Regions from separate parts of the Klebsiella sp. WP3-W18-ESBL-02 genome, predicted to be linked through region 1. Evidence: predicted binding sites of a transcription regulator. Region 1 holds the regulator's gene; the other holds the start of a gene.
What was found. Region 1 encodes Fur, which represses iron uptake genes when iron is present. Its sites were predicted from a motif close to ATAATAATGAGAACNACTATCAA; they were not measured.

Region 2: a site for Fur is predicted at 2,499-2,521, ahead of sufA (Fe-S cluster assembly scaffold SufA). Genes of this name have one in related genera too.

The regions. Positions count from the first base shown of each region.
Region 1 covers NZ_AP021972.1:3,563,001-3,568,572, forward strand. Annotated here, with positions in the region: gene ybfF (esterase) at 1-547, shown strand, start outside; gene ybfE (LexA regulated protein) at 677-970, shown strand; gene fldA (flavodoxin FldA) at 1,121-1,651, shown strand; gene fur (ferric iron uptake transcriptional regulator) at 1,944-2,396, shown strand; gene chiQ (ChiQ/YbfN family lipoprotein) at 2,518-2,856, opposite strand; gene chiP (chitoporin ChiP) at 2,907-4,313, opposite strand; gene glnS (glutamine--tRNA ligase) at 4,762-5,572, opposite strand, start outside.
Region 2 covers NZ_AP021972.1:2,828,001-2,833,572, reverse strand. Annotated here, with positions in the region: gene H7R56_RS13580 (SulP family inorganic anion transporter) at 1-1,086, shown strand, start outside; gene H7R56_RS13575 (universal stress protein) at 1,104-1,931, shown strand; gene sufA (Fe-S cluster assembly scaffold SufA) at 2,562-2,930, shown strand; gene sufB (Fe-S cluster assembly protein SufB) at 2,941-4,428, shown strand; gene sufC (Fe-S cluster assembly ATPase SufC) at 4,446-5,192, shown strand; gene sufD (Fe-S cluster assembly protein SufD) at 5,167-5,572, shown strand, end outside.

The DNA of each region.
Region 1 (5,572 bases):
TACCCTGGACGCCAACCAGATTGAAAAAGCCACGCTGATTGGCCATTCCATGGGTGGTAAAGCCGTCATGGCGATGACCGCGCTGGCTCCGGAGCGGATTGACCGCCTGGTCGCGATCGATATTGCGCCGGTGGACTACCACGTGCGCCGTCACGATGAGATTTTTGCCGCCATTAACGCCGTCACCAGCGCCGGAGTTGCCACTCGCCAACAAGCGGCAACGGTCATGCGCGAGTATTTGCATCAAGAGGGCGTCATTCAATTCCTGCTGAAGTCGTTCGTTGACGGCGGTTGGCGCTTTAACGTACCGGTGCTGTGGGAACAATACCCGCATATCGTGGGCTGGGAGGCCATTCCGGCCTGGGATCATCCGGCACTGTTTATTCCCGGCGGCAACTCGCCGTACGTTACGGAAGCCTACCGCGCCGATCTGCTCGCCCAGTTCCCGCAGGCCAGAGCGCACGTCATTGCCGGTGCAGGACACTGGGTGCACGCGGAAAAACCGGATGCGGTACTGCGTGCCATCCGCCGCTACCTCGCAGAGTGATTAAAAATGCATCGACCGCGCGTCAGAATGGCCGTGGTCGTTGGCGTGCGGGCCCCACTGTTGTATGATTGCGCGCTGTCTGCATCGGGCACCGCCCGGTAGCTTGTTTCCCCGAAGTCACTCTGAACCATGGCAAAAGAACAAACGGACCGTACGACATTAGATTTGTTCGCAAATGAGCGTCGGCCGGGAAGACCCAAAACCAATCCGCTTTCGCGTGACGAACAGCTCCGCATTAATAAGCGCAATCAGCTCAAACGCGATAAAGTTCGCGGGCTTAAGCGCGTCGAGCTCAAACTGAACAGCGACGCCGTTGATGCGCTTAACGAGCTGGCAACTGCCCGTGACATGAGCCGTAGCGAACTCATCGAAGAAATTCTGATGAGCCAGTTAGCCCTGTTGCACGGACAGGGGAACGTCTGAAAAATCCCCCAGAACACACTTTCATGTAGCAGAGTGTGCAGTCCGGCACGATAGCTGTTTCCGCACGCTTCTCTGTTCTGCTATGATTGCCCTTATCTGTGGGCAATAAGCCACCACCATATCATTAAGTTTCAAGAGGTTATTTTACTCATGGCAATCGTTGGCATCTTCTTCGGTAGCGACACCGGGAACACCGAAAATATCGCAAAAATGATTCAAAAACAGCTTGGTAAAGATGTCGCAGACGTTCACGACATTGCCAAGAGCAGCAAAGAAGACCTGGCGGGCTACGATATCCTGCTGCTGGGTATCCCGACCTGGTACTACGGTGAAGCACAGTGCGACTGGGATGATTTCTTCCCATCACTGGAAGAAGTGGACTTCAACGGTAAGCTGGTTGCGCTGTTCGGCTGCGGCGATCAGGAAGATTATGCGGAATACTTCTGCGATGCGCTGGGCACCATCCGTGACATCATTGAACCAAACGGCGCCACCATCGTCGGCCACTGGCCGACCGCGGGCTACCATTTTGAAGCCTCTAAAGGTCTGGCCGATGACGACCACTTTGTCGGTCTGGCCATTGACGAAGATCGTCAGCCGGAGCTGACCGCAGAGCGCGTTGAAAAATGGGTTAAACAGGTCGCGGAAGAACTGCACCTGGACGAAATTAAAAACGCCTGATGATAATGAGGCGCAATTATGAAATTGCGCCTCATTAATAGGTAAAAGCAATCAAAATAATAGCTACATTTTTTTAACTTTTTAGCGCATACCTGTACAATATCTTCTGATTTAGCGCGGTCTCATCGGGAGTTTGTCGATGAAGCCTCGTTTTTGAAAGCTTAGTTTACCCAAGTCTTGCTGTTTTCATTTCAATAGGGTCATTCTATAATGAGACGCATTAAAACGGGTGAATTCTCTGTGATACTTTCGCTGATGGAAGTTAATCGTTTAGCAACAGGACAGATTCCGCATGACTGACAATAATACCGCATTAAAGAAGGCTGGCCTGAAAGTCACACTTCCACGGTTAAAGATCCTGGAAGTGCTTCAGGGGCCGGACAACCACCATGTCAGTGCGGAAGACTTATACAAACGCCTGATCGACATGGGTGAAGAAATTGGTCTGGCGACGGTTTACCGCGTCCTGAACCAGTTTGACGATGCTGGCATCGTTACCCGTCATAACTTTGAAGGCGGCAAATCCGTTTTCGAACTGACCCAGCAGCATCACCACGATCACCTGATCTGCCTTGATTGCGGGAAAGTGATCGAGTTTAGCGATGATTCCATTGAAGCTCGCCAGCGTGAAATCGCCGCGAAGCACGGTATTCGCCTGACTAACCATAGTCTTTATCTGTACGGCCACTGCGCTGAAGGCGACTGCCGTGAAGATGAACACGCTCACGACGCCGTAGAAAAATAACGCGTCGTCTTCGTTAAAAACCAGCGCTATCCGCTGGTTTTTTTTCGCCTGCCGTCAGATATTGGCCATAAAAAAACCGCTGCAAGCAGCGGTTTTTTCAGTTATTAGCGTGGCGGAATATTTATTTTTGCGCAGGAGTATTGTTGCTGCGAATTTCCTGCCACATTTTATCGCATTTGGCTTTTACCGCCTGGTCGTTACCGGTACGGGTTGCCTGAATGCACTGCTGATAATCCAGCACGCGCACGCTTTCCTGGTTAGCAAACTGCTGGTGCTGCTTCTCTTGTTTCAGCACGTTCAGCACGCTTTGGCAGGCTTCGATTTTATCCGGATTACCCTGCGCGGTGTTGATACAGGCGCTGTAGGCATCCTTCAGCTTGCTGTCTTCTTTTGGCGCTGGCGGCTGAACACAGGCGGTCAGCCCTGCGGCCATCAGAGCAACCATAATCAGTTTTTTCATACGATGAGCCTCTTAGCGGCGGCAGAGGTCTCCCCCTGCCGCATCATGCATCAGAAAATAGTGAACGGAGCGATAACCATGAATTTCACGTCGCGCTCATCCTGGAAGATGTTGCCGTAACCACCGCCCCAGCTCGGGATATCGGAGTGGTTGTCATACTGAGTGAAGTGCAGTTTGAAGAGCGTACCCTTCGCGCGGCCTTCCTGTACGGTGTACATCGCATCCAGACTGTATGCAGACTCTCTGATAGTGTTGTTTTTGTTGTAGTAAGCATCCGGGTTGCTCTGCCAGGTCGCTGGCTTCGCATCCCATGCATAAACATAGGAAGCCCCTACTGCCCAGCCCGGCAGGTTCCAGTTCTTCAGGTCATACATGGTACCGAAGAAGACCGCCTTTTCGCCGTTGGCGTTGAAGTCAGAACGGTTATCCCACCAGATATCCAGACGACCGTTGGACGATGCGTAGGTCGGGGTCATACGTTGCAGGAAGTAACCCTGCTGACCGTCGGCCTTAACCCAGGTCCCTTCCAGGCGGAAGTCAAAGACTTCGTTCAGCTTGTAGCCGAATGTCAGCGCCTGCAGCCAGGCGGTGCCATCATAGATATCGTTTACGCTGCCGTCGTTAACCTTGTCGCGCGTACCGTAGAACTGGTAGCTGGTGGTCAGCGGGCCGCCAGGAATATCAAACTTGTAGCTGGCTTTGGCGAAGTACTGATCAACATACCCTTCCGCCTGACCGAATGCCGCTTCCAGCACCAGGTTGTTTTTGAAATCATATTTCGCGCCAACGGAGTGCAGATAATCAACCTTGGTCTTCTTATCGGCCTGATAGAAGTCGTCCATCTCCAGGTGCCACGGCGCTTTATACTCGTTGGTCCACATGTACGAGAAGCTCAGCGCACCGTTGTCGCCGTAGTCGAAATTCGCCCCGGCTTCAGCACCCTGATAGGTACCCGGCATAAAGCTCCAGTGCGGCGCCAGCAGGGTTTGACCGGTTGGCTGAATGTAACCGGCACGTGCCCAGGTTGGGCCCAGTTTAAATTTAGCTGCCGCTTTATACAGGCTGATACCGCTCTTATCGCCGCTGTAATCTTCGCTGTAACCTTTGTTTTTCGACGAGAAGGCAATTTCGTTCGGGTGGCCACTTTCGCTGCTTTCCGCCATTTCAATTGCGGTAAACGCCGCAATATCAATACCGAACATGTCAGCCGCATAGCCAGACTGGAAATCAAGGTTAGCGTTCCAGGTGGAGTGGGAAAGGTTGGTTTTATATTTGTCGTGGTCGGTCACATCTTTACGGTCACGTTCACGCTGCCAGTAATAGACGCCACCGGTCAATGTTGAATCATCAATAAACCCTTCCGCTTTGGCTTCCGGGGTCATTGCAAAACCTGAGAGTGCTGTCACACCGGCGATAGCCAGCGCCAGCGTACTACGTTTGCCACTAAACGTACGCATAGTTATATCCTCTTTGACTTTTAAAATGCCGCCGCAAAGCAGAGGCAAAAAATAAAACTTAAAAAAAATGAACTTCTGGAAAAAGATATTTAGTACACGGATAGACTATTTTTCGCGACGCGAATTATCAATCCTTTTCCGCAACAAGAGTGCAGGATTATGACAAAGCGCACATATTTGGTTTCAATGTGTAACGTAATGCGTTATTAACATTTATCCACGCCAGCCCTTGCGGGGCCTGAGTGGAATGTTAATGAGACCGTTTACATTCAGAATGTGTGATGGGAGTTGTAAAAAAAAACGAACGTATCAGACCCAGGATATTACTATTAATTCGCTCTGCGAAATGATAAGTCATCATGAACGATACGGGGATAAAATTACCCTCCGGTTTCTGGCGTAAAAAAAAACGCCGCAAAAGCGGCGTTTTTTATTCTGCTGAGTGAGCTTAGCCCGCCCAGGTATCACGTAAACCGACGGTACGGTTAAAGACCAGCTTATCCGCGGTGGTGTAGCGGCTGTCGAGACAGAAGTACCCCTCACGCTCAAACTGATACGCTTTACCGGCCTCTGCGGCCTGCAGAGACGGTTCGGCATAGCCCTGCTTGATGACCAGCGACTCAGGGTTCATCACCGCGAGGAAGTCTTCCGCAGCGCCCGGATTCGGCACGCTGAACAGACGGTCATACAGACGAATTTCTACCGGTAGCGCATGCGCGGCGCTCACCCAGTGAATAACGCCCTTCACCTTGCGACCATCGGCCGGATCTTTGCTCAGGGTATCGGCATCGTAGGTGCAGAAGATGGTGGTGATATTGCCTTCAGCATCTTTCTCCACGCGTTCTGCTTTCACGACGTAGGCGTTACGCAGGCGAACTTCTTTGCCCATCACCAGACGCTTGTACTGTTTGTTCGCTTCTTCACGGAAGTCGGCGCGATCGATCCAGATTTCCGCACTGAACGGCACGTCGCGGCTGCCCATCTCCGGCTTATTCGGATGGTTAGGCATGGCGACCATTTCGCTTTCGCCCTGCGGGTAGTTTTCGATAACCAGCTTAACCGGATCGATAACCGCCATCGCGCGCGGCGCATTTTCGTTCAGATCTTCGCGAATGCAGGATTCCAGCGATGCCATCTCAATGGTGTTGTCCTGCTTGGTCACGCCGATGCGTTTACAGAACTCACGGATGGACGCGGCGGTGTAGCCACGACGACGCAGACCGGAGATGGTCGGCATACGCGGGTCATCCCAACCTTCT
Region 2 (5,572 bases), 740 kb from region 1:
ATATTCATGGCCCAGTTGCCAGAACTGACCAACGTAACCTGGCATGTCTATGCCATGACTGCAGCGGGCCTGGGGCTTATCTATCTCTTCCCCTATCTCAACAAAACCATTCCTTCACCTCTTGTCTGCATCGTGGTACTGACCGGCATTTCCGTGTTGCTGCAGCTTGATGTTCGGACCGTCGGGGACATGGGGAAACTTCCCGACAGCCTGCCGGTATTCCTGCTTCCTGACGTACCTTTAAATCTCCAGACGCTGCTCATCATCCTGCCTTATTCTGCCGGGCTTGCGGTGGTTGGCCTGCTTGAGTCGATGATGACCGCCACGATTGTGGATGACATGACCGACACGCCAAGTGACAAAAACCGGGAGTGCAAAGCTCAGGGTATCGCGAATATCTGCACATCCTTTATCGGAGGAATGGCAGGCTGCGCGATGATTGGGCAATCCGTTATCAACGTAAAATCTGGTGGACGTGGACGGCTTTCAACCCTCACGGCGGGCGTGGTTCTGCTTTGCCTGATTGTGTTCCTGCGCGACTGGGTATCTCAAATACCGATGGCGGCGCTGGTCGCAGTGATGATTATGGTTTCCATCGGAACATTCTCCTGGCGCTCTATTACAAACCTGCGTTCACACCCCCTTTCAACCAGCGTGGTCATGCTTGCCACCGTCCTGGTTGTGGTGGCAACACATAATCTGGCCTTCGGTGTACTGACCGGTGTACTGATTGCTTCGCTTAACTTTGCCACTAAAGTATCCCGGTTCATGCGTGTAACCTCAGTTCTGGAAGGGATGAGCCGGACGTATACCGTTACCGGCCAGGTATTCTTTGCATCAGCAGATCGCTTTACCAGCCACTTTGATTTCCGTGAAGCGATTGAGAATGTGGTGATAGACGTTTCACATGCCCATTTCTGGGACATCACTTCGGTTACAGCCCTGGACAAAGTGGTTATTAAGTTCCGCAGAGAGGGTACTGAGGTTGAGATTCGCGGGATGAATGATGCCACACGCACCCTTGTTGATCGGTTTGGTATGCATGATAAACCCGAAGAAGTTGATAAATTAATGGGAGGTCATTAATGTCCGGAAGTCATGAAATGAACAACACCGTTGTTGCCTGTGTGGATGGTTCGTCATCAACACAGGCCGTCTGTAAATATTCGGCTTGGGCGGCCTCCACGCTGAAGGTCTCTCTGGCCCTGCTTCATGTACTGGAAAAAAGTAGCCAGCCTGTGGCTTCGGACCTGACTGGAACCATCGGCTTAGACAGTTGGGAACATTTTACAGAAGAGCTGGTTCACCTTGAGGGCGAACGTAACCGATTATTGATGGCGCAGGGTAAAGCCATTCTGAAAAATTGTTCTGAGCTGCTGGCAGAGACGGGGCTACAAGCACCACAACAATTGCAAAAACATGGCACGCTAGATGGGATTTTGGCTGAATTAGGGGAGACGCGTCTTATGGTGCTGGGGCGTCGAGGGGCATCAAATCCGGTCGGAAGCCATCTTGAGAATGTTATTCGTCTGCAAAAAAATCCTGTCTTAATTGTACCCGAAACCTTCTCTGTTCCTTCACGTGTCATGTTCGCCTATGACGGAAGTGAAGCGAGTCTGGAAAATTTGCGCCAATTATCCGTAAGTCCATTGTTTTTGAATCTGACATGCCATCTGGTGATGGTGAATGGAAGGTCAGAGTCGCTGGAGGTCGCTCAGTCTCTGCTGCAAAGAGCAGGCATAACCAGTCAGGCAAGTTTGCTAAAAGCCGATACTGTGGCTCATGCGCTGTGCCGCTACGCCGAGGAACACGGGATTGATCTTATGGTTATGGGAGCGTACGGACATTCACGGCTGCGCAAATTCTTTATCGGCAGCAACACAACAGAGATGCTATCTGATAGCCGTCAGCCCCTGCTAATGCTCAGATAAAACAGGCGGGCCCTGATTTCGGGGCTGCTTCTAGCTCACAGCAGCCCTTTAGCTCTGTGATCTTTTCCGCTTTGTGCCAGAGGCGGACGTTAGCTATACCGTGACATGATGATTTATTAGGAGCCGGTAGGGGGAGTTACCATTGCAGCACACTACCAGAGATTCTACGATTTAAAATTCCCTGCGATCATTAAGAGGTTACAGCGAAATGCAATAGCACAAATCTGGGGGGGAATGGGGGCAAAAGGTATTGTGGGGGCATGTTTGGGGGCATAAAAAAGTCTGTATATGTCCCTATATAGCTATACAGTAGTTTCCGTAACCCATTGATAGTGCTCTAACCCCTTGATTCACAGAACACGCCAAAACCGATTAAATAAATAGGCATTAGCTATGCATCTTTAATTCTCTGCCGCATTAAGCCTATCAATGCAATTAAATCTATTATTTTTCAAAGTATTGCAAAATTTTCTCTATCCCATTCACCTGCCGTAGCAGGGTCTATGCTTATAAAAAGCGATACACAAAGGGGCGCAGGCGCAATACCCCCACGCGGCGCGGGTTGAAGTGATAATCATTATCACTAACATGGCGTTATTCCCTTTGTGGCTCCACTGATGAGGTAGACCTATGGAAGTGCATTCTGGAACCTTTGATCCCAACGATGTGACCTGGCGCGGTATCACGCTGACGCCTTCGGCAGCGGCGCATATTCGCGAACTGGTCAAACAGCAGCCGACGCTCCAGGGCGTGCGTTTGGGGGTTAAGCAAACCGGCTGTGCGGGCTTCGGCTACGTGCTGGACGCAGTCAGCGAGCCGGATCGTGACGATCTGTTGTTTGAGTACGAGGGCGCGAAGCTGTGGGTGCCTTTACGCGCAATGCCGTTTATTGACGGTACAGAGGTGGATTACGTGCGCGAAGGGCTGAATCAGCTGTTCAAATATCATAACCCCAAGGCGCAGAACGAATGCGGCTGTGGCGAAAGCTTCGGGGTATAGGCGGTACATAATGACGCGTAATACTGACGCAACTGACGATGTCCAGACCTGGGCCGGCGGCCCGCTGAACTATAAAGAAGGCTTTTTCACTCAGCTGCAAACCGACGAGCTGGCGAAGGGCATTAACGAAGACGTGGTGCGGGCGATCTCCGCCAGGCGCAACGAGCCGGAATGGATGCTGGCATTTCGCCTCAAGGCCTATCGTGCCTGGCTGGAAATGGAAGAGCCTCACTGGCTGAAGGCGCACTATGATGCGCTGAACTATCAGGACTACAGCTATTATTCCGCGCCGTCCTGCGGAAACTGCGACGATAGCTGCGCCTCTGAACCTGGCGCACAGCAGCAAACCGGGAGCCGCAGCTTTTTAACCGATGAGGTTGAAGCCGCGTTTAACCAGCTTGGTGTTCCGGTACGTGAAGGCAAAGAGGTGGCGGTAGACGCCATTTTTGATTCGGTGTCGGTGGCGACAACCTACCGGGAAAAACTCTCTGAACAAGGGATTATTTTTTGCTCGTTTGGTGAAGCGATTCATGACCATCCGGAGCTGGTCCAGCGTTACCTCGGTACGGTTGTTCCGGAAAATGACAACTTCTTTGCTGCGTTAAACGCGGCGGTGGCTTCAGACGGTACCTTTATTTATATCCCTAAGGGCGTCCGCTGCCCGATGGAGCTGTCGACCTATTTCCGTATCAACGCAGAAAAAACCGGCCAGTTTGAGCGCACGATTTTGATAGCCGACGAGGGCAGCTATGTGAGCTACATTGAGGGCTGCTCGGCGCCGGTGCGCGATAGCTATCAGCTGCATGCGGCGGTGGTAGAGGTGATCATTCATAAAGATGCCGAGGTGAAATACTCTACCGTGCAGAACTGGTTCCCCGGTGACAACAACAGCGGCGGGATCCTCAACTTCGTGACCAAGCGCGCGCTGTGCGAAGGTGAAAATAGCAAAATGTCGTGGACGCAGTCGGAAACGGGCTCGGCCATTACCTGGAAATACCCTAGCTGTATTTTGCGCGGCGATAACTCGGTGGGGGAATTTTTCTCCGTGGCGCTGACCAGCGGTCACCAGCAGGCTGATACCGGCACCAAGATGATCCACATCGGTAAAAACACAAAATCGACCATCATCTCGAAGGGGATTTCCGCCGGGCATAGCCAGAACAGCTATCGCGGGCTGGTGAAAATTATGCCGACGGCGACCAACGCCCGCAACTACACCCAGTGTGACTCGATGCTCATCGGCCCTGACTGCGGTGCACATACGTTTCCGTACGTGGAGTGTCGCAATAACAGCGCCCAGCTGGAGCACGAGGCGACCACTTCGCGTATTGGTGAAGACCAGCTGTTCTATTGTCTGCAACGCGGCATCAGCGAAGATGATGCCATCTCAATGATTGTTAACGGATTTTGTAAGGATGTTTTCTCGGAGCTGCCGCTGGAGTTCGCCGTGGAAGCGCAAAAACTGCTGGCTATCAGCCTTGAACACAGCGTCGGTTAAGCATTAAGGGAAACGATATGTTGAATATCAAAGATTTACAGGTCTCCGTTGAGGATAAAGAGATTCTGCGCGGCGTCAGCCTGAACGTCCGCCCGGGCGAAGTCCACGCCATTATGGGACCGAACGGGTCGGGGAAAAGTACGCTCTCTGCGACGCTGGCTGGCCGTGAAGACTATACGGTGACCGGAGGGGCTGTCACCTTTAAAGGCCATGACCTGTTAGCGCTGTCGCCGGAAGAGCGGGCCGGGGAAGGGATTTTTATGGCCTTCCAGTACCCGGTTGAAATTCCCGGCGTGAGCAACCAGTTTTTCCTGCAAACCGCGCTCAACGCGGTGCGCGCCCATCGTGGGCAAGAGCCGCTGGATCGCTTCGATTTTCAGGATTTGATGGAAGAGAAAATCGCCTTGCTGAAAATGCCGGCGGACCTGCTGACCCGGTCGGTGAACGTCGGGTTTTCTGGCGGTGAAAAAAAACGCAACGATATCTTGCAGATGGCTGTGCTGGAGCCTGAATTATGCATTCTTGATGAAACCGATTCCGGGCTGGATATCGATGCGCTGAAAATTGTCTCGGAAGGCGTTAACGCGCTACGGGACGGCAAACGCAGCTTTATTATCGTCACTCACTACCAGCGTATCCTGGACTATATCAAGCCTGACGTGGTGCATGTGCTGTATCAGGGGCGGATCGTGAAATCGGGTGATTTTCGGCTTGTGAAACAGCTGGAGGAGCAGGGCTATGGCTGGCTTAGCGAACAACAGTAGCGCGCTGCAGCAGTGGCATGCGCTATTACAGGCGCGCGGCGGACAGCCGTCACCGCAGGCGCTGGTGCACCTGCAGCAGATCCATCAGCTTGGCCTGCCCACTCGTAAGGATGAAGACTGGAAGTACACCGCGCTTGATAAGCTGCTCGCCAGCACCTTTGTCGCGCCCGCGCTGCCTGCATTGACGGCTCAACAGCGCGATGCTCACGCGGTAGCGCTGGCGGCGCATCGGCTGGTGTTCGTTGACGGTCAGTTTGATGCACGTCTCAGCGATGATCCTGGCGGTAGCGGGTTTGAGGTGACGGTGGATAATCAGCGCCAGTCGCTGCCGGATGCGGTTCATCCCGAGGCCTTCCTGCATCTGACGGAAAGTCTGGCCA